One region of the Rahnella sp. PD4 genome, then DNA from elsewhere that is predicted to be linked to it. Evidence: predicted binding sites of a transcription regulator. Region 1 holds the regulator's gene; the other holds the start of a gene.
The links. Region 1 encodes LexA, which represses DNA repair genes until DNA is damaged. Its sites were predicted from a motif close to TNCTGTATGTACATACAGNA; they were not measured.
Positions count from the first base shown of each region.

Region 2: sulA (SOS-induced cell division inhibitor SulA) is a predicted target of LexA. The motif match lies at 6,260-6,279, and genes of this name have one in related genera.

Region 1 covers NZ_JBLZQF010000007.1:227,607-237,054, reverse strand. The annotation lists gene ubiA (4-hydroxybenzoate octaprenyltransferase) at 1-239, shown strand, start outside; gene plsB (glycerol-3-phosphate 1-O-acyltransferase PlsB) at 339-2,822, opposite strand; gene ACOZIO_RS18240 (diacylglycerol kinase) at 3,058-3,426, shown strand; gene lexA (transcriptional repressor LexA) at 3,546-4,154, shown strand; gene dinF (MATE family efflux transporter DinF) at 4,437-5,801, shown strand; gene ACOZIO_RS18225 (CsbD family protein) at 5,991-6,200, shown strand; gene zur (zinc uptake transcriptional repressor Zur) at 6,352-6,861, opposite strand; gene ACOZIO_RS18215 (ROK family transcriptional regulator) at 6,961-8,148, opposite strand; gene ACOZIO_RS18210 (DUF5107 domain-containing protein) at 8,258-9,448, shown strand, end outside.
Region 2 covers NZ_JBLZQF010000002.1:247,529-256,976, forward strand. The annotation lists gene ACOZIO_RS05900 (methylglyoxal synthase) at 23-484, shown strand; gene helD (DNA helicase IV) at 550-2,604, opposite strand; gene ACOZIO_RS05910 (YccF domain-containing protein) at 2,782-3,243, shown strand; gene yccS (YccS family putative transporter) at 3,288-5,429, shown strand; gene ACOZIO_RS05920 (TfoX/Sxy family protein) at 5,451-6,083, opposite strand; gene sulA (SOS-induced cell division inhibitor SulA) at 6,300-6,806, shown strand; gene ompA (porin OmpA) at 7,164-8,240, shown strand; gene matP (macrodomain Ter protein MatP) at 8,348-8,809, opposite strand; gene ACOZIO_RS05940 (AAA family ATPase) at 9,020-9,448, shown strand, end outside.

The DNA of each region.
Region 1 (9,448 bases):
TCATCGGCCTGTTGCAACTGGCAACGCTGGTTCTGATGGGCATTGTCGGCCATCTTTCCCAGCTCGGTGCACCGTTTTACTGGTCGCTGCTGCTGGCTGCTGCGCTGTTTGTACATCAGCAGAAGCTGATTGCCAAACGTGAACGTGATGCCTGTTTCCTGGCTTTCCGCCAGAACAATTATGTCGGGCTGGTGCTGTTCCTCGGCATTCTGATGAGCCTGTCAGGGTTCACGTTGTAAATATTCCTGAACTGATTCAACGCCCATAAAAAAACGCCCGGCCTCCGTAAAGAGTCCGGGCGTTTTTATGCAGCCAGCACTGGCTGGCGCTAATGGCGGTTAATGATTGGTATCGCGCACATCCAGCTTCGGCTCCGCCGGAGGGGCAGTCGGTTGCGGCAAATCAGACGGCATACCCGCACTCTCAATGGTCAGCTTGATGTCTGATGTCATCAGATCACTGAGCATGAGATAAATTTCACGTGTTTGTTCCTGAATGGCATCACCGCTGTCACTGATATAGCCTTCAGCGCGAAGTGTACCGACCAGCGTCGAGAAAACGGCTTTATCGAAGAATTCAGGGGCATTGATACCGTGCAGTACGGACAAACGCTGCGCCATAATCCGGCTCTCTTTTTCCAGCGCACCACGGTTGATACTTGGGTTATTGGTGAGCAGGGAGAAGGTGATCGCGTAGCGTTGCAGCGTTTCACGTACACCGGCCGCCAGCAGTTGCAGGGTACGGATCCGCGCCGGATTAAGGGTCAGTTCATCATCTTCAAGATGAATGATTTGCTGACGTGCCAGTTCCAGCGTCAAAACATCCAGTACCTGTGGCAGCTCAGACGTCTCGAAATGCATAAACAATTCGGCTTTGAGCATCGGATAAATCAGTTCGACCTGACGCAGTAATTCCGCGCGGCTGACCTGACGGTGATGCATCACAATGCTTGAAATCAGCGACGGCAACACCAGCATATGATGGATGTTGTTGCGGTAGTATGTCATCAGAACGGCCTGTTCGCGCGGCAGTACGATGATGTCGCCAATGTTGTCTTTCTCAACCTGGAACTTGTTCATGTTCAGCGCGTGATCGAGCAACTGATCGGCAGTCAGATCCGGCACCGTTGAATCCGCGTTGTAAGGTACGTTACGCAGTAATTGCAGGTAGCAGTCTATTTGCTCGGTCAGCTGTTCGCGGGTCAGTGAACGCTGGCGTGAGGCCAGCAGTGCGGTACAACACAAGTTCATGGCATTGGCAGCCGCTGAATTGTTGATACGCACCATGATCTGTTCTGCTAAGTCCTGTACCGTTGGCGTCAGCCAGCTAGGACGTTGTGCTTCGATCGGGTCGATGGCTTCACGCCAGGTCGGCACATTCTGGTTCAGGTAAGTGGTCAGATGCAGCGGTTCACCAAAGTTCACATAACCCTGGCCGAGATTGCGCAGCTTGCGCAAGCCGTTAAGCATTTGCGTCAGGCTTTCTTTCTCTTTAGTCGCACCGCGCAATTCTTTGGCATAGGTGCCCACTTCCATGACGTGCTCATAACCGATGTAAATTGGCACCAGCGTGATCGGGCGTGAACCACCGCGCAACATGGCCTGAATAGTCATGGCCAGCGTACCGGTTTTCGGCTCCAGCAGGCGTCCGGTTCGCGAACGCCCCCCTTCCACAAAGTATTCCACCGAATAACCACGGCTGAATAGTTCGCCCAGATATTCACGGAACACCGTTGAATAGAGCTTGTTGCCTTTGAAGGTTCGACGGATAAAGAACGCGCCCAGACGGCGGAAAATCGGGCCTGCTGGCCAGAAATTCAGGTTGATGCCAGCGGCAATATGCGGCGGTACCAGCCCCTGATGATAGAGCACGTAAGACAGAAGCAGATAGTCCATGTGGCTGCGGTGGCAGGGCACATACACAATTTCCTGACCGTCCAGCGCCAGCTGGCGTACACGCTCAGCATTATTAACATTGATGCCTTTGTACAAACGGTTCCACGTCCAGCTCAGTACGCGATCAGAGAGGCGCACGGCTTCATAAGAGAAGTCAGCGGCAATCTCTTCCATCAGGGCGATGGCATTTTGCTGAGCTTTTTCGTGGGAAATTTTCTTGCTGCGGGCTTCGTCTTCAATCGCTTTTTCAATGGCTTTTGAGGACAGCAATTTGTTGAACAAGTCCTGACGTGCCGGAAGACGTGGGCCAACGGCGGCCAGACGTTGACGGGAGAAGTGCATCCGCGCCACACGTGCCAGCTTTTGAGCAATGGTTTTATCTGTGCCGTGTTCCGTCGCCATATAACGCAGGGAAACGGTATTGGAGAAGCGGACAAAACTGTCCCGCCCCAGCCAAAGCACAGCGAAGAATTTCTGGATGCCATTCAGTACGCGCAGATGTGGCGTGTCATCCTGACCTTCACGGCCCGGTGCCCGACCAAACATCACCGACACCGGCAACATCTGAATGTCTAAATCCGGGTTATTGCGGTGCAAATCAAGGTAGTCGTGGAACAGCTTTACGGATTCCTGCTTCGGCGTGTAATAAGAGAATACGCGCGGACCTTCAGCAATAAAGACATGGCTTGGCAGCAGGGTTCCGTCAATTTCCAGCGGAATAAGGGGATCAGGCAGATTCTGTGCCAGACATTGCGCACGCAACGTCAGCAAATCGGCTTTGGAATTATAGGGCAATACATACAAAATCGGCCGCGTCGGGTCTAAATGCAACTCGGTAACCGGATCTGAAGGTATGACCTTGCTCTTTACCAGCAATGAGAGCGGTAAATTCAATAATGTGTAATAAAGTCTACGCCAACCTGACATAAAAACGTGAAGCCTCTTGTTAGCCATTTCGCCGCAAGGATACCAGAAAGCTCAGATGAGATCTGTGGTGATGCAATACCCTTCTTATTTCAAGCCGCAGGGGTGTTGGCTTAAGACGTTCACCCGAATCACTTACTCATGTAAGCTCATCAGGATTCACTTCTTTACCGCCTTTCTGCACCCCGACTATTTGGGGTATAAAGTGCGGCAAATTCTCTAAGGATCAGTAAAAGAAATGGCTAACCAAGTCACTGGATTTACCCGAATTTATAAAGCAGCTGGCTATTCCTGGAAAGGGCTGAAAGCGGCATGGCAAAATGAAGCGGCCTTTCGCCAGGAAGCCAGCGTCGCTATTCCGTTAATTTTGTTATCTTTTTGGTTTGATGTCAGCCCCGTAGAACGCATTCTGCTGGTGGGATCCGTTGTTTTGGTCTGTGTCACTGAACTGCTCAACAGCGCGGTAGAATGCGCGATAGACCGTATCGGATCTGAGTTTCACGTACTTTCAGGTCGTGCAAAAGATATCGGCTCGGCTGCCGTACTTCTGACCATCATATTGGCGTTTTTTGTCTGGGTCAGCATCTTTTGGCCACGATGGTTCTGATTTGGAATCTGCATTCCAGGAATCAACGTTATGCCCTGTTTTTATTCAATCTTAGGTTTTCATTGATCGTTTAGCTGTATATACTCACAGCAAGACTGTATAAACAACCAGGGGGCGGAATGAAAGCTTTAACGACCAGACAACAAGAGGTCTACGACCTTATTCGCGATCATATCTCCACCACCGGTATGCCACCCACCCGCGCAGAGATTGCATCACGTCTGGGGTTCCGTTCCCCCAATGCGGCGGAAGAGCATCTCAAAGCGCTGGCGCGTAAGGGTGTTATTGAGATTGTTTCCGGCGCATCACGTGGCATTCGTTTGCTGATGGAAGAAGAAGAGGGTTTACCGCTGATCGGCCGGGTTGCTGCCGGTGAGCCGTTGCTGGCCCAGCAACATATTGAAGGACACTATCAGGTCGATCCGGCCATGTTTAAGCCGAGTGCCGATTTCCTGCTGCGTGTCAGCGGTATGTCGATGCGTGATATCGGTATTCTTGATGGCGATCTGCTGGCTGTACATAAAACGCAAGACGTGCGTAATGGACAGGTTGTTGTGGCCCGTATAGACGATGAAGTCACCGTGAAACGTCTGAAAAAACAGGGCAGTGTGGTGCAGTTATTGCCTGAAAACAGCGATTTCCAGCCGATCGTAGTTGATTTACGTGAGCAGAATTTCAGCATTGAAGGGCTAGCCGTAGGCGTCATCCGCAACGGTGACTGGATCTGACCTTCGTATTTCGGGCTGCAGATGCGTTGGCTGCGTGCGTTCACCCGAATCACTGACTCCTGTCAGCTCATCGGGATTTTTTTACTTGCCGCCTTCCTGCAACTCGAATGACTCGGTCAGATATTACTGGGTCAAATTCTTGATCCCAATGGTCATATTGTTGATTTGCGGGTTCGTTAGCCGCCTCTGACATACCGCTAAGCTTTAACGTTTCATCTCGTCGCCCCTTCCGGGGCGATGTCACTTACAGGCATAACCTGAACCTCCGGCATGAGATTCTCTATGCAACATCATTCCCTGCGACAAACACTCAAAAACACCTTTTTAAGCCCCCCCGATAAGGCGCTCTGGAGGCTGGCATTGCCGATGATTTTTTCAAATATCACGGTGCCTCTTCTCGGGCTTGTGGATACGGCGGTGATCGGTCATCTCGACAGCCCGGATTATCTCGGCGGAGTGGCTGTGGGTTCGATGATCACGACTTTCCTCTTTATGCTCTTACTTTTTTTACGGATGAGTACCACCGGCATGACCGCTCAGGCGCTGGGCGCGAATGATAACCGGTTGCTGGCGCGCGCTTTCGTACAACCCTTTCTGCTGGCCGTATTGTCTGGTCTCACCATAGTGTTGTTCCGGCACCCCCTGATGGAACAGGCGTTTCATATCGTCGGGGGCAGCCAACCGGTGCTTGAACAGGCGAGGCTGTTTATCGAAATTCGCTGGTTCAGTGCCCCGGCTTCACTGGCGAATCTGGTGATCCTTGGCTGGCTGTTGGGCATTCAGTATGTTCGCGGGCCGGTGATTTTGCTGATTGCCGGGAATCTGCTGAATATCATTCTGGATCTGTGGCTGGTGATGGGGCTGGGCTGGAATGTGCGTGGTGCTGCCATGGCGACGGCAAGTTCCGAGTATTTCACGCTATTTATCGGGCTGTACTTTGTCTGGCGGGTAATGAAGCAACGGGGTATAACCGGCGCACAAATCACCTCGGCCTGGCGTGGTAACCTGCGCCGTCTGCTGGGGCTTAACCGCGACATTATGTTGCGTTCACTTCTGCTTCAGCTTTGCTTTGCCTCACTGACCGTTCTCGGCGCACGGCTTGGCAGCCACATCGTGGCGGTGAATGCGGTGCTGATGAACCTGCTGACCTTCACCGCTTTTGCGCTGGACGGTTTTGCCTATGCTATCGAAGCGCATTCCGGTGAAGCATTCGGTGCCCGGAATCGCCAGAAATTGCTGGATGTCTGGCATGCCGCGTGCCGTCAGGCCGGGCTGGTTGCCCTGATTTTTGCCCTGATTTATGCGCTTGCAGGCGGGGCGATCATTGATGCGCTGACGTCATTACCTGAGTTACGCGAACTGGCGGACCATTATCTGGGCTGGCAAATCATCCTGCCGCTGGTAGCTGTCTGGTGTTATTTACTGGATGGCATGTTTATCGGTGCCACGCGCGGGCGGGATATGCGTAACAGTATGGTCGTGGCGGCGATAGGATACGGGCTGACGCTTTCCAGCTTACCGCTGTTGGGCAACCATGCCTTGTGGCTGGCATTGACGGTTTTCCTGGGGATGCGGGGATTATCCCTTGGCTGGATTTGGCGCCGTTACTGGCGGCACGACACCTGGTTTTCGCTTCATGCGGACTGATTTGTATGCTTTTCAAAGGAATAAACCCCGTCCTGGCGTTATTTCCTGCTTTGGATTAATCCTAATAACGGGTTTTATCTCTGTTTCAGGAGGATTAATCGAGATTCTCTACTAACCTTTGAAGTGTTAAGGACGAACTGCAAGCCAGAAATGCAGTTCACAAAACCCAAGGTAACAGGAGATATTATTATGAATAAGGATCAAGCCGACGGTAACTGGAAACAGTTCAAAGGGAAAGTGAAAGAACAATGGGGTAAATTGACTGATGATGACCTGACAGTGGTTGAAGGTAAACGTGATCAGTTAGTGGGTAAAATTCAGGAGCGCTATGGCTATCAGAAAGATCAGGCCGAGAAAGAGCTCAATGAATGGGAAACCAAAAATAAATATCACTGGTAACATGCGACTCCCCCTCGCATATCAGTGACGTATCCTGAAAAATGCTGCTCCTACCCGGAACAATTCAGGATACGGGTACACGGAAGTACCCAACCTTTGCATTTCATCTTCCCGCAGTCTTTCAGTTCCTCTGCTGTAACACCTTCATCTCTCAGCGTTTTTTCACCACTATACTGTGGTCGTGATCACACCGGTCATGGCTGTCACAGGTTTCCACTACTTTACATTCTGCACATAATCCATGCGCTTCCACCACAGAATGGCGAAGATCAAAGCCGGATTCCATTGCCAGTTTTGCCAGGCGTTCTTCGATGCCATCGGTGGTTTTTTCGGTGACCAGCCCACAGCGGTCACAGATAAACAGCGCAGAAGTATGGCTTGGCTCTTCAAAATGATGGCAGAGAACATAACTATTTGCAGATTCAACGCGGTGAATAAACCCCTGTTCCAGCAGAAAATCCAGCGCCCGGTAAACCGTTGGCGGTTTCGCCTGAGGTTCGCTCACACGCAACAGATCCAGCAAATCATAGGCGCTGATCGCACCGGGTTGTTGCGTCATCAGACGCAGTACTTCCAGCCGCTGCGGGGTCAGGCGAACATTGCGCTGCTGGCAAAGCTCTTCAGCTTGTGAAAGTAATTTTTCCGGGTTATTCAGGGTCATGGCAACGGTCTCTGAGCGCAGATTGGAATAAAGAGGCCACATCATGCGACCCGTGATGATTTTACCATGCTTGCACCAAAACGACGAATTATGCGCCATTCAACCTGCCATCGCATCCAGCGCCTTTTCCACATACAGATATCCGATACCCATAATCTGCTGCTCCCGGCTCAGTATTCCCGGTGCAATATGCGTAGCCTGAATTTTGACGTGATCGATACGATCAAAGGGATTGAGGCCGCTTTGTCCGCAGACGGTTTTCAGCCAGGCATCGCCAAAACCACAACTGCGGCCATAAAGATAAATGTGATTGATATTCAGAATGTTAAGAAAGTTATACAGACTCAGCCCCAGCGCGCGGGCACCTTCCATAACCTGCTCGCAAATGGCACTTTCACCCCGATGATAGCGGTCGATCAGTTCCTGTGTTGAAGGCGTTCTCCTTGCCGGATCCGCAGGCTCAAGCTGACGGGCCTTTTTCTTTAATGCTGACAATGAGGCCAGCGTTTCGAGGCAACCATATCGTCCGCAGGCGCACCGGTCGCCTTGGGGATCAATGATGGTATGGCCGATTTGTCCGCTGCCAAACAGATTACCGCGATAAATTTGCTGGTTAATCACGAAGGAAGAACCGATGCCGTAATCGACATTAATTACACAAAAATCCTGATGATAATTAATGCCTTGCCATTTCTCCGCCAGCGCCAGCATGATGCAGTCATTGTCCATCAGGATGTCAGTTTGCAACTTTTCTTCCAGAAGATACTTAATCTCAATTTCACCGGTCCAGGGTGCCTGCGGCATCCGCTGTGATACGCCGGTAGTCGGATTAACCTGCCCGTGGATCGCCAGTGCCAGCCGGATTTTCAGTCCGGGATAGCTTTTTTTGTACTGATGAAAGCAGGCTTCGATTTGCGTCAGCAGTGCATCCGGCGTTCTGACCGAAATCTCCGTCATTTGATAGTCACTCAGCGGTAAAACGAGTCTGCTGACCAGAATACTTTCGATGCGGTAAGGCGTGATATTCAGGCACAGCACGGCGCTGCCGTCGGTGGCTATCTGGTAACTTCCGCCGCCCAGCCCGCGCGAGTGTAAATTGACCGGACTGTGGATGATTAAGCCATCATTTTGCAGATCGTCGAGGATCTTACTGACGGCCGGGATCGACAGACGGGAAAGCCTGGCCAGCGTGGATTTACTGGCATTTTTCTCGCGATATAGCAACGTCATCAGCACCTGCTTATTGAACTGACGCAGCCGCAGATTATTCAATCCGGTTACCGACATTTACTAAACCCCGTTTACTGAATTGCGTGACCGTAGCAAATCCTCCCTGTCAGTACGCTGCGTAGAATCTCGAAATTGATATTTCGATCCAGCGCACTGAGGGGAAATCATGAGCACAGCGGTAAAAGTCTGGCAGGAAGCGATCGAGCTCCCGACCTGGCTGACAGGAAAACAGGACACGCACCCGATGTTTCTGGCACACCGGGTTTATCAGGGGTCTTCCGGTGCGGTATATCCGTACGGCGTGACGGATACGCTGACCGGTGAGAAGGTTATGAAAACCTATCAGGCGCTGTATCTGGAAAATGATTTTCTTAAAATCATGCTGCTACCGGAGCTGGGTGGTCGTGTCCACCGTGCCTGGGACAAAATAAAACAGCGTGATTTTGTCTATTACAACGAAGTGGTGAAACCCGCGCTGGTCGGTTTACTGGGGCCGTGGATTTCCGGGGGTATCGAATTTAACTGGCCGCAGCATCACCGTCCGACCACTTTTATGCCGGTGGATTTCACTCTTCAGGCACACGATAACGGTGCTCAAACTGTGTGGATGGGCGAAGTGGAACCGATGCGCGGCTTGCAGGTAATGACCGGTTTCACCCTTTATCCCGATAAAGCGCTGCTGGAAATCAGCGCCAAAATTTACAACGGCAATCCGACGCCGCGCCATTTCCTGTGGTGGGCTAATCCGGCAGTTACCGGCGGTGATGGCCATCAGAGCGTATTTCCGCCGGATGTCACCGCCGTTTTCGATCACGGTAAACGGGACGTTTCTTCCTTCCCGATAGCCACCGGCACCTATTATAAGGTGGACTACTCGGCGGGCGTGGATATCTCGCGCTATAAAAACATTCCCGTTCCGACGTCCTACATGGCCGACAAATCTGACTATGACTTCGTGGGCGCGTATGACCACGAACAGCAGGGCGGATTACTGCACATCGCTGACCATCATGTATCGCCGGGTAAAAAGCAGTGGACGTGGGGAAACTGCGATTTCGGTCGTGCGTGGGATCGTAATCTGACCGATAACAACGGGCCTTATATTGAGCTGATGACCGGCGTATTCACCGATAATCAGCCGGATTTCACCTGGCTGGATGCATTTGAGGAGAAGTGTTTCGTTCAGAACTTCCTGCCTTACAGTGCCCTGGGTACGGTGCAGAATGCCTCCGGGCAGGCGGTGATTAAACTTGAGCGTCACGGGCCAAAACTGGCGTGGGGCATTTATGCGGTCAGTCCGTTGCAAGGCGCGAAAATCAGGATCAGTTCTGAAGATGGCACGCAAATTCTGCTGGAA
Region 2 (9,448 bases), on a different contig from region 1:
CTTTCGCGTTGAAGGGAATTAGATGGAATACACAACCCGCACGATTGCAAAACAAAAACATATTGCTCTGGTGGCGCATGACCACTGCAAAAGCACCCTGCTGAAATGGGTTGATAAAAACGTTGCGGAACTTTCGCAGCATATTCTCTATGCCACCGGCACGACCGGCAATCTGGTTCAGCGTAATACGGGGATTGATGTCAAAAGCATGCTGAGCGGCCCGATGGGCGGCGATCAACAAGTAGGTGCGCTGATTGCCGAAGGCAAAATTGATATGCTGATTTTCCTCTGGGATCCACTCAATGCTGTTCCGCATGATCCGGATGTGAAAGCCCTGCTGCGCCTGGCGACCGTGTGGAATATTCCGGTGGCAACCAATCTGTCCACGGCTGACTTCCTGATCCAGTCCCCGCTGTTCCGGTCTGAAGTCGATATCACTATTCCAGATTATCAGCGTTATCTGTGGTCACGCCTGAAAGAATAACGCTTCAAATGGCTGATTTTTTCCGTTAAAAAACCCGGCAATGGCCGGGTTTTTCTGTATATGAATTACGGTTTTCGCTGGACCGGCACGCCGATATCTTCGAGCTGTTCGACAAAAACAGAAGGACGTTCTTTATCCTGCAGTAACCAGACCTGATGCTTAGCACGCGTCATCGCCACATACAATAAACGCCGCTCCTCTGCATCCGGGAAATTTTCAGGTTCAGGCAATAATACCTCTTCCAGTAAAGATTCTCGTGCGGGCGCGGGGAAACCGTCATTGCCTTCGTGCAATCCGACGATAATGACGTATTCAGCCTGTTGTCCTTTACTGGCGTGAATCGTCATAAAATCAAGATTAAGCTTTGGCCAGCGGGTCGCGGCTTTCTCCAGAATTTGCGGGCGAAGATGATGATAACGCGCCAGCACCAGAATCTGTTCATCGGCGGTGACATAACCGCTGAGTTTATCCAGCAATTTCTCCATCTGGTCCTCAGGCAGGATCACGACATTCTTCTTGTTGCCTTTGGTCAGACTGTTCAGCGGCTTCTTCAGCTGATTAGGGTTTTGCTGCACAAACTTATTGGCGATTTCACCGATGCGATCATTGAACCGGTAAGTGCTGTCCAGCGCACATTGCGCTCCTTCACCAAAATTGTCCGCAAACGCCGTGGTCAGCGTCAGTTCAGCACCGCTGAAACGGTAAATCGCCTGCCAGTCGTCCCCCACGGCAAACAAACTGGTACGCTTGTTAAGTTTACGCAAGGCAGAGAGCAGCAGAGCACGTTGAGGAGATATGTCCTGGAATTCATCAACCAGAATATGCTTCCACGGACTGACAAAACGCCCTTTATCCAGAATATTGACCGCCTGATGGATAAGCCCCGAAAAATCCACTGCGCCCTCTTCTTTCAGCGCGGTTTTCCAGGCTTTCATCAGCGGCGCCATCAGGCGAATGCGCCTGGTGAACAGGTCTTTGACTTCCTCTGGTGCGCTTTCGATCATTTCAGCCTGACTGCCACCGTGCATACGCATCAGGCTCAGCCAGCGCTCAAGGCGACTTGCGAGACGCTCCGCCAGAGATTTATTTTTCCAGTAATCACCGTCAGGAACCGTCCACTGCAGTTCATCGGTCATCCATTGCCGCCAGCCGCTGGCCTGCACTTTTTTCTCTGCGCACTGCTGTTGCCATGTCTTAATCAGTAAGCTACGCCGGGCTTTCGGGTCGGTTTCAAGTTTACTGATTTTGGGCGTTTTCTTACTTCCTTCCTGGATAATCTGCAAAGCAAGCGCATGGAACGTCTTCGCCTTGATGCCTTCAGTATGCAGACGCTCTTTAATACGCCCGTTCATTTCATCCGCCGCCTGACGACCGAAAGCCAACAATAAAATTTGTTCAGGCTGCGCTTCCTGACGGCGCAACAACCAGCCAGCACGCGCTACCAGCACCGACGTTTTACCACTGCCCGCCCCGGCCAGTACCAGCACCGCATCTTCACCGTTCACCACTGCGCGGCACTGGCTGTCATTGAGCGGCGACACTTCAACGGTATCAAAAAAGTCACGGTTATCAGCAATCACTCTGTCCGTCCATGCCAGATTACGCTGGTCGACACTGCGTTTACCCTGCTCAAGCCAGCGCAGACAGATCTGATAGTCTTCCCGACAGTTATCAAATTCAGTAAGACGTTCAACAGGCACCGGAATGGCAGAAAATGCTTCAGCAATGTCTTTTTGCACATCAGCCAGGTCAACACGTTTGAACCATTTGTCTTGCTGTTCAATCTGCGTAATTTTTTTAACCTGCTCGTGCAATACCCCGGCGCTGACCTCGCTCATCTCAAGGCTCCAGGTTTGCCATATATTGAGAAGGTAATGATAAAACCGCTGTGTTTCCTGCCATTCAGTGCCGTGTAACCGGACCACTTTCTGCTCCGGTAATTCAAATTCGAGCTCTCCCCAGACGATGCCGCGTTTGCAACGGATGCGGATAAGCTGGTTAAAAGGGATCAGGTAATGATGCTTATCGCCGCTGACTTCCACGCCTGCATTAAGCAGTCGCACCCGGTTATAAGGATGCTGCGCCAGATGTTTCCCGAATGAGGTCGATTTCAATTCCATATCATCACACCGTGTTCTCTCTTTAATTCCTGATATCTTACATGCAAGCGCATTTAAGAGTTTACCTTTGATAAGCGCAGGCGATCCACACTGCAAAACAGAGTAGAATAAGAGGTGTGTTTACATTAAGTGAACATGAAATTTATCAGTTTTTTAATTTCTGCGGGAAGAGTTGCCATGCGTACTGTGCTCAATATTCTTAACTTTTTTTTAGGTGGTTTTTTCACCACGCTTTCATGGCTGCTTGCTACGCTGGTCAGTATTGTGCTGATTTTTACCCTGCCACTGACCCGATCTTGCTGGGAAATCACCCGTCTTTCATTGCTGCCCTTTGGCAATGAAGCCGTGCATGTCGATGAACTGTATCCGGAAAAACGTAACGTGTTGCTGTCCGGCGGGGGTACCCTGTTGAATATCTTCTGGTTTATATTTTTCGGCTGGTGGTTATGCGTGTCGCATATCGTTGTCGGTATTGCGCAATGTATCAGCATAATTGGTATTCCGGTGGGCATTGCAAACTTTAAAATCGCTGCCATTGCACTCTGGCCGGTAGGACGCCGGGTCGTTTCCGTCGAACTGGCAAAACAGGTTCGTGAAGCGAATGCAAGCCGTCTGAGAGAAAACGGACGCATCCGCTGATTGTGATGTTTCATCATTTTTGAATTTTAAGGTGGGGTTTTTTCGTGCTTTCTATTGCACCGGGTTTACGGCGTTATGCCTATAACAGCAATGTTCTTTATCACATCAGGATTTTCATTGCGTTGACTGGCGCTGCAGCATTGCCGTGGTGGTTGGGTCAGATCACGCTGACAATTCCCCTGACACTCGGCGTGGTTGCAGCGGCTCTTGCCGACCTTGATGATCGTCTCGCCGGCCGTCTGCGCAATTTGCTGATTACCCTTATCTGTTTTTTCATTGCCTCAGCATCAATAGAATTACTTTTCCCTTATCCATGGCTTTTTGCACCAGGGTTGATGATTTCAACCTGTGGATTCATCCTGCTGGGCGCACTGGGTCAGCGGTATGCCACCATTGCCTTCGGCGCGTTACTGATCGCCATTTATACGATGCTCGGTACCAGCATGTATCATATTTGGTATCAGCAACCGCTGATCCTGCTTGCAGGTGCCATCTGGTATAACCTGCTGACGCTGGCTGGCCATATTATTTTCCCCATCCGCCCGTTACAGGATCAGATTTCGCGTTGTTTCACGCAACTGGCGGCTTATCTTGAAGCCAAAGCCACTCTGTTTGATCCCGATCAGGAAGATAACAACCAGCAACTTGTTGAGCTGGCTATGGCCAACGGTCAGCTGGTCTCCACACTAAATCAAACGAAAAATACGCTACAGACCCGGCTGAAGGGTGATCGCGGGCAGAAAGGAACGCGCCGGACATTACATTATTATTTCGTGGTTCAGGATATTCATGAGCGTGCCAGTTCGTCTCACGTGCAATACCTCAAGCTCAGTGAACAATTCCATCACAGTGATATTCTGTTCCGCTTTCAGCGCCTGATGAGCATGCAGGCACGGGCCTGTTTACAACTGTCGCAATGTATTCTTTATCGCCAGCAATATATCCATAACAGCCAGTTTGAACGGGCGTTTTCACGGCTGGAAGAAGCACTCAAACGTCTGGAGTCTCACAACGAACACCGTGAGACGTTGCAGGCGCTGCGCCATCTTTTACGTAATCTGCATGCAATTGACGCGCAACTGGCAAATATCGAATCGGAGCAGTCTCTGCCTGAAAACCAGACCGGTAAAAGCCCGTTTGCGGAAGACCGTCTGACGGGCCTTGACGATATCTGGCTACGCATTTCCCGCCATTTCACACCGCAGTCAGTGTTATTCCGCCATGCAATCCGTATGTCTGTGGTGCTCTTTGTGGGATATGTTTTCATTCAGGTCAGCGGCTTAAATCACGGCTATTGGATTTTGCTCACCAGCCTTTTTGTCTGTCAGCCAAACTACAGTGCGACCCGCCGGAGATTAGCGCTGAGAATAATCGGCACGCTGGCCGGCATTGCACTCGGGATCCCTATCCTCTATTTCGTTCCCTCCGTTGACGGGCAAATGATTCTGATCGTCATCAGCGGATTATTGTTCTTTGCGTTCCGCACAGTGCAGTACGCGCAGGCCACGATGTTCATCACCCTTTTGGTGTTGTTATGCTTTAATTTGCTGGGCGAAGGATTTGAAATCGCTATCCCGCGAATTATCGATACATTGATTGGTTGCGGTATCGCCTGGGCGGCAGTGACCTTTATATGGCCCGACTGGAAATTCAGACAACTGGATAAGGTGGTCAGCAAAACGTTCGATGCTAACTGCCGTTACCTTGATGCCATTCTGGTGCAATACCATCAGGGGAAAGACAACAGTCTCGACTACCGTCTGGCTCGTCGTGATGCGCATAATTGCGATGCCGAACTGGCATCTGTTGTCTCGAATATGAGTTCTGAGAGGAATAACGATCCGGCGACCCTCGAAGCGGCGTTTCGCCTGTTATGTCTTAATCATACGATGCTAAGTTACATTTCAGCGCTAGGGGCCCATCGCGAGAAACTCAATGATGCGGAAACCCTGAGGTTGCTGGATGATGCAGTATGCTGTGTTGACGGAGCCTTGCATCATCTGCCTTCTGAAGCAGAACGCATTCAAAATGCGCTCGGACAACTGACTGCACGTATTCAGTTACGAACCACTGATATCGACAGTAAAGAGCAACTCGTGCTTCAGCAAATTGGATTACTGGTGGCTCATTTGCCTGAACTCACCAGTCTTAATACTAAAATCCTGCCGGTACAGAATCAGCTCTAGCTGCAGACAACGTAAGCAAATTTAGTGAATCGCCCTTGATAGCTGCTCTTGGTGATGGTTAAACCAGTGAGTTAATAACTCCCTGGATGCCATCGGCAAGGCGGCTTCATGAAAGCCCAAAATTGCCCCTTCCAATGCCATCAGTAAGTTAATCCCGAGATTCTTTTTTTTAATGGCACACAGTTTGAGATAGGTATGGCAGGCCCCCTGTAACCGTAAATCCCCCGAGTTTTCAATGCCGACTTGCCAGAGCATCCTTTCCAGCGCCAGCGAGAGATTGGGTAAATCTTTCAGGCGGGCGGCTTCGCTGTTTTTTTTCAACTCGATATCCCGCAGCATGCCTTGCAACGATAATCTGCCCAGCTCGCATAGCGCCTGAGGGTCACTCCATTGCCGGGCATTCACTTTGAAATAACGCAGCTGCACATCCATGCCCCGCTTGCGGTAGATCAGCCTCTCCATCTTCTTGCGGCAAAAATGCACTTCAGTTTCGCCGGTCGCTCGCAGATAGAGTTCACCATCAGAGACAAGGGCGAACATGACGCGGTCAGCGGACAAGCTCATCCCTCCAAACTGGGTGCGGGAACGAATATTGCCCAACGGGGCAAAAATTTCCAGACACTCAATCACTCTTTTTTTTGATTTGTTTATCATTGCGTTATCCTTTTCACGTTAATTCCTTGCTTCCATTTTGAGTTACCAAAACAGCTAAAAGCAAAATACGCAATCTTATGTACCGCAACAAACATAAAATGTCGTTACAGCCCGTTGCCTTCAAAATTTGCGAGATATCTTGGAAAAATTGGGTTGATCTTTGCTCACCGCCAGAGTACTGTACATGCATACAGTAACTCACTGGGATACATCCTTATGCGAACTCAACACCGTACAAATCATCATTTTAGTCAGCTTGCTTTGCCCGTCACTCTGTCACAGGTAAATACGTCTGCATCTCTGAATAATGGTCTGATCACTGAGTTCGTCTATAGTGCGAGCCAACCAGCTTTTGCACAGTTACTGCTGCCCTTACTGCAACACTTAGGTATGCAGTCCCGCTGGTTGTTATGGCTCACACCTCAGCAAAAACTGAGCCGCCATTGGTTAACGCAGTCTGGCCTGCCGGTGGATAAAATGGTGCAAGTCAATCAAATTACGGCAATGTCGACGGTAGATGCGATGGAGAAAGCATTGCAGACGGGAAACTACAGTGTCGTGTTGGGATGGCTTCCGGATTTGAATGATGCTGAGAGGGAAAGGTTGCAAATTGCAGCCCGTCAGGGAGGGGCTTATGGCTTCATAATGAAACCCACAAATGAGCAGAATTCACCTTGTGGACATCATTCGACAGTAAAAATTCACTCTTCCGTATACCATTAGTTCAAAATAGGAATCTTCCTATGAAAATAATGCGGAACTTAGTGATTTGTGCTGAATAATGGCGGCAAGCCAGTAAAAACGGGCTTCCAGAATGCAGATAATTGCCAGAATTTGTCAGTAAATTGCCAAAGCCGTTAAGAAATATGTCCGTTTTTCCCTTTTTTTCCACGGTGTTAACACATCAAGCTTGTAAGTTTCGCGCCACGTTGTAGACTTTACAACGCCAAGGTTGCTCGATAATGCCAACGTAAAGTGGCAAGTTCTGAAATGAAGCAATAATCTTGGCGTAAGGATTTTAACCAAGGGCTTAAAAAGCTTAAAGCTCAATTGCCTATTTGGATGATAACGAGGCGCAAAATGAAAAAGACAGCTATCGCATTAGCAGTGGCACTGGCAGGTTTCGCTACCGTAGCGCAAGCCGCCCCTAAAGATAACACCTGGTATACCGGTGGTAAATTGGGCTGGTCCCAATACCATGACACTGGTTTCGCAAATGCTTACAACGGTATCGGCAACGGCCCTACCCACGATAGCCAACTGGGTGCAGGTGCGTTCTTGGGTTACCAAGCAAACCAATACCTGGGCTTTGAAATGGGATATGACTGGCTTGGCCGTATGCCTTACAAAGGCAGCGTAAATAACGGCGCGTTCAAAGCACAAGGCGTTCAGCTGGCTGCTAAACTGAGCTACCCGCTGACTGACGATCTGGACCTGTACACCCGTCTGGGTGGTATGGTTTGGCGTGCAGACGCTAATGGTAACTTCAACAACGGTGCTAATGGTCGCGTAAGTGATCATGACACAGGTGTTTCTCCATTGGCAGCCGTAGGCCTTGAATACGCAGTAACCAAAAACTGGGCTACCCGTCTGGATTACCAGTGGGTTAACAACATTGGTGACGCGGCTACCGTTGGTGCACGTCCTGATAACGCAATGCTGTCTGTTGGTGTTTCTTACCGTTTCGGTCAAGATGAAGCAGCTGCTCCAGTTGTTGCTCCAGCACCAGCTCCGGCTCCAGTTGTAGAGACTAAGAAATTCACTCTGAAATCTGACGTTCTCTTCAACTTCAACAAAGCGACTCTGAAACCAGAAGGCCAACAGGCTCTGGATCAGCTGTACAGCCAGTTGAGCTCCATCGATCCTAAAGACGGTTCTGTTATCGTTCTGGGTTACACCGACCGTATCGGTTCAGAACAATACAACCAGAAACTGTCTGAGCAACGTGCTCAGAGCGTAGTAGATTACCTGGTATCTAAAGGTATCCCTGCTAACAAGATCTCTGCACAAGGCCAGGGTAAATCTAACCCGGTTACTGGTTCTACCTGTGACACCGTTAAAGGCCGTGCTGCTCTGATCGACTGCCTGGCACCAGACCGTCGTGTAGAAATCGAAGTTAAAGGCTACAAAGATACTGTTACTCAGCCACAGGCTTAATAACACTCTTTAGCTTTACTACAGATACTGAAAACCCCGCTTTGGCGGGGTTTTTTTATGTCTTCAGTCAGGCAAAACAGATGACTCACTGAGGCACGAAACCAAATTTATCCGAAATCTTTCTTGCCAAGGATTTGTTCTAAATCTTCTTTCAGTGAAGACATCTGATTCGCATATTTCTCTTTACGCTCAGCATCTTCAAGAAGCTGAATGATAGTGTCAGAAAGTGTTGCACCACGGCGTTGCGCGAGTCCCGCTAAACGCTGCCAGACGAGAAATTCTAAATCGATGGATTTTTTACGCGTGTGCTGATGCTCGGCATTGAAATGCCGCTTACGGCGGGCACGGATAGTTTGCTTAAGACGGTTTTCCAAAGCCGGGTGCATATTATTCACAATCCAGTCGGATACTTTGACCGGCTCGTTTTCCAGGCTGAGAAGTTGATTCACGGATTCCTGGGCAGCGCTGTTTTCCAAATGGCGGGTGATCCGCTCACCTTCGCGGTGTTTTTTCACCAGGTACTTCCATTTCCAACCGCTTTCGAGATTTTCCAGTTGCTGATATTTCATCGTGAACTCTTCGGTGACCACGTAACTTTACTAAGCATAACAGCTTTAATTCAATTTTCACCCCAAATAAAGACGCTTATTTTGATTGTTTTTTGCCCACCCGTACAGCAATGTGCACTAAGACCAATTCCGCTACGACTCTCATTGTATGCAGCCGGATTTATTCTTGTATAATCGCACTTTCCCTTTTTATAGAAAACAGCTAACACATTGACCAATAACCGACTTGACTGGCAGCTTTTACTGCCCGACTCCGCGCCTTACGAGGCAATCTTTGCAACGGCTGCCCAGTTAGCCCCTGTAGATTTCGCAGGAACTCAGCCTCGGCTGGAAAATGGTTTAACACTGTTTTGTCACCCCCGCTCACGCCCGCGTTTTATGACGCTCAAGGCGCAGGAAAATCGCGAATACTTGTCACGTATTGCGCAGGTAGTCAGCGACTTAATGCCTGAAACGGCTGAAGTCACGGGTAACCGTTATCATATTGAAGGCAATAAGGTCACGCTGCTGGCAGCGAAATCTGCTGAAGATGCATTCGCAGCGAAATCGACCTGCCTGTATCGTGAATGGATTGAGCCTGAACAGCTGTTCGGGTGCGTACGTATTTATAAAGACCAGATCCAGCTCGAGCCGGGATTA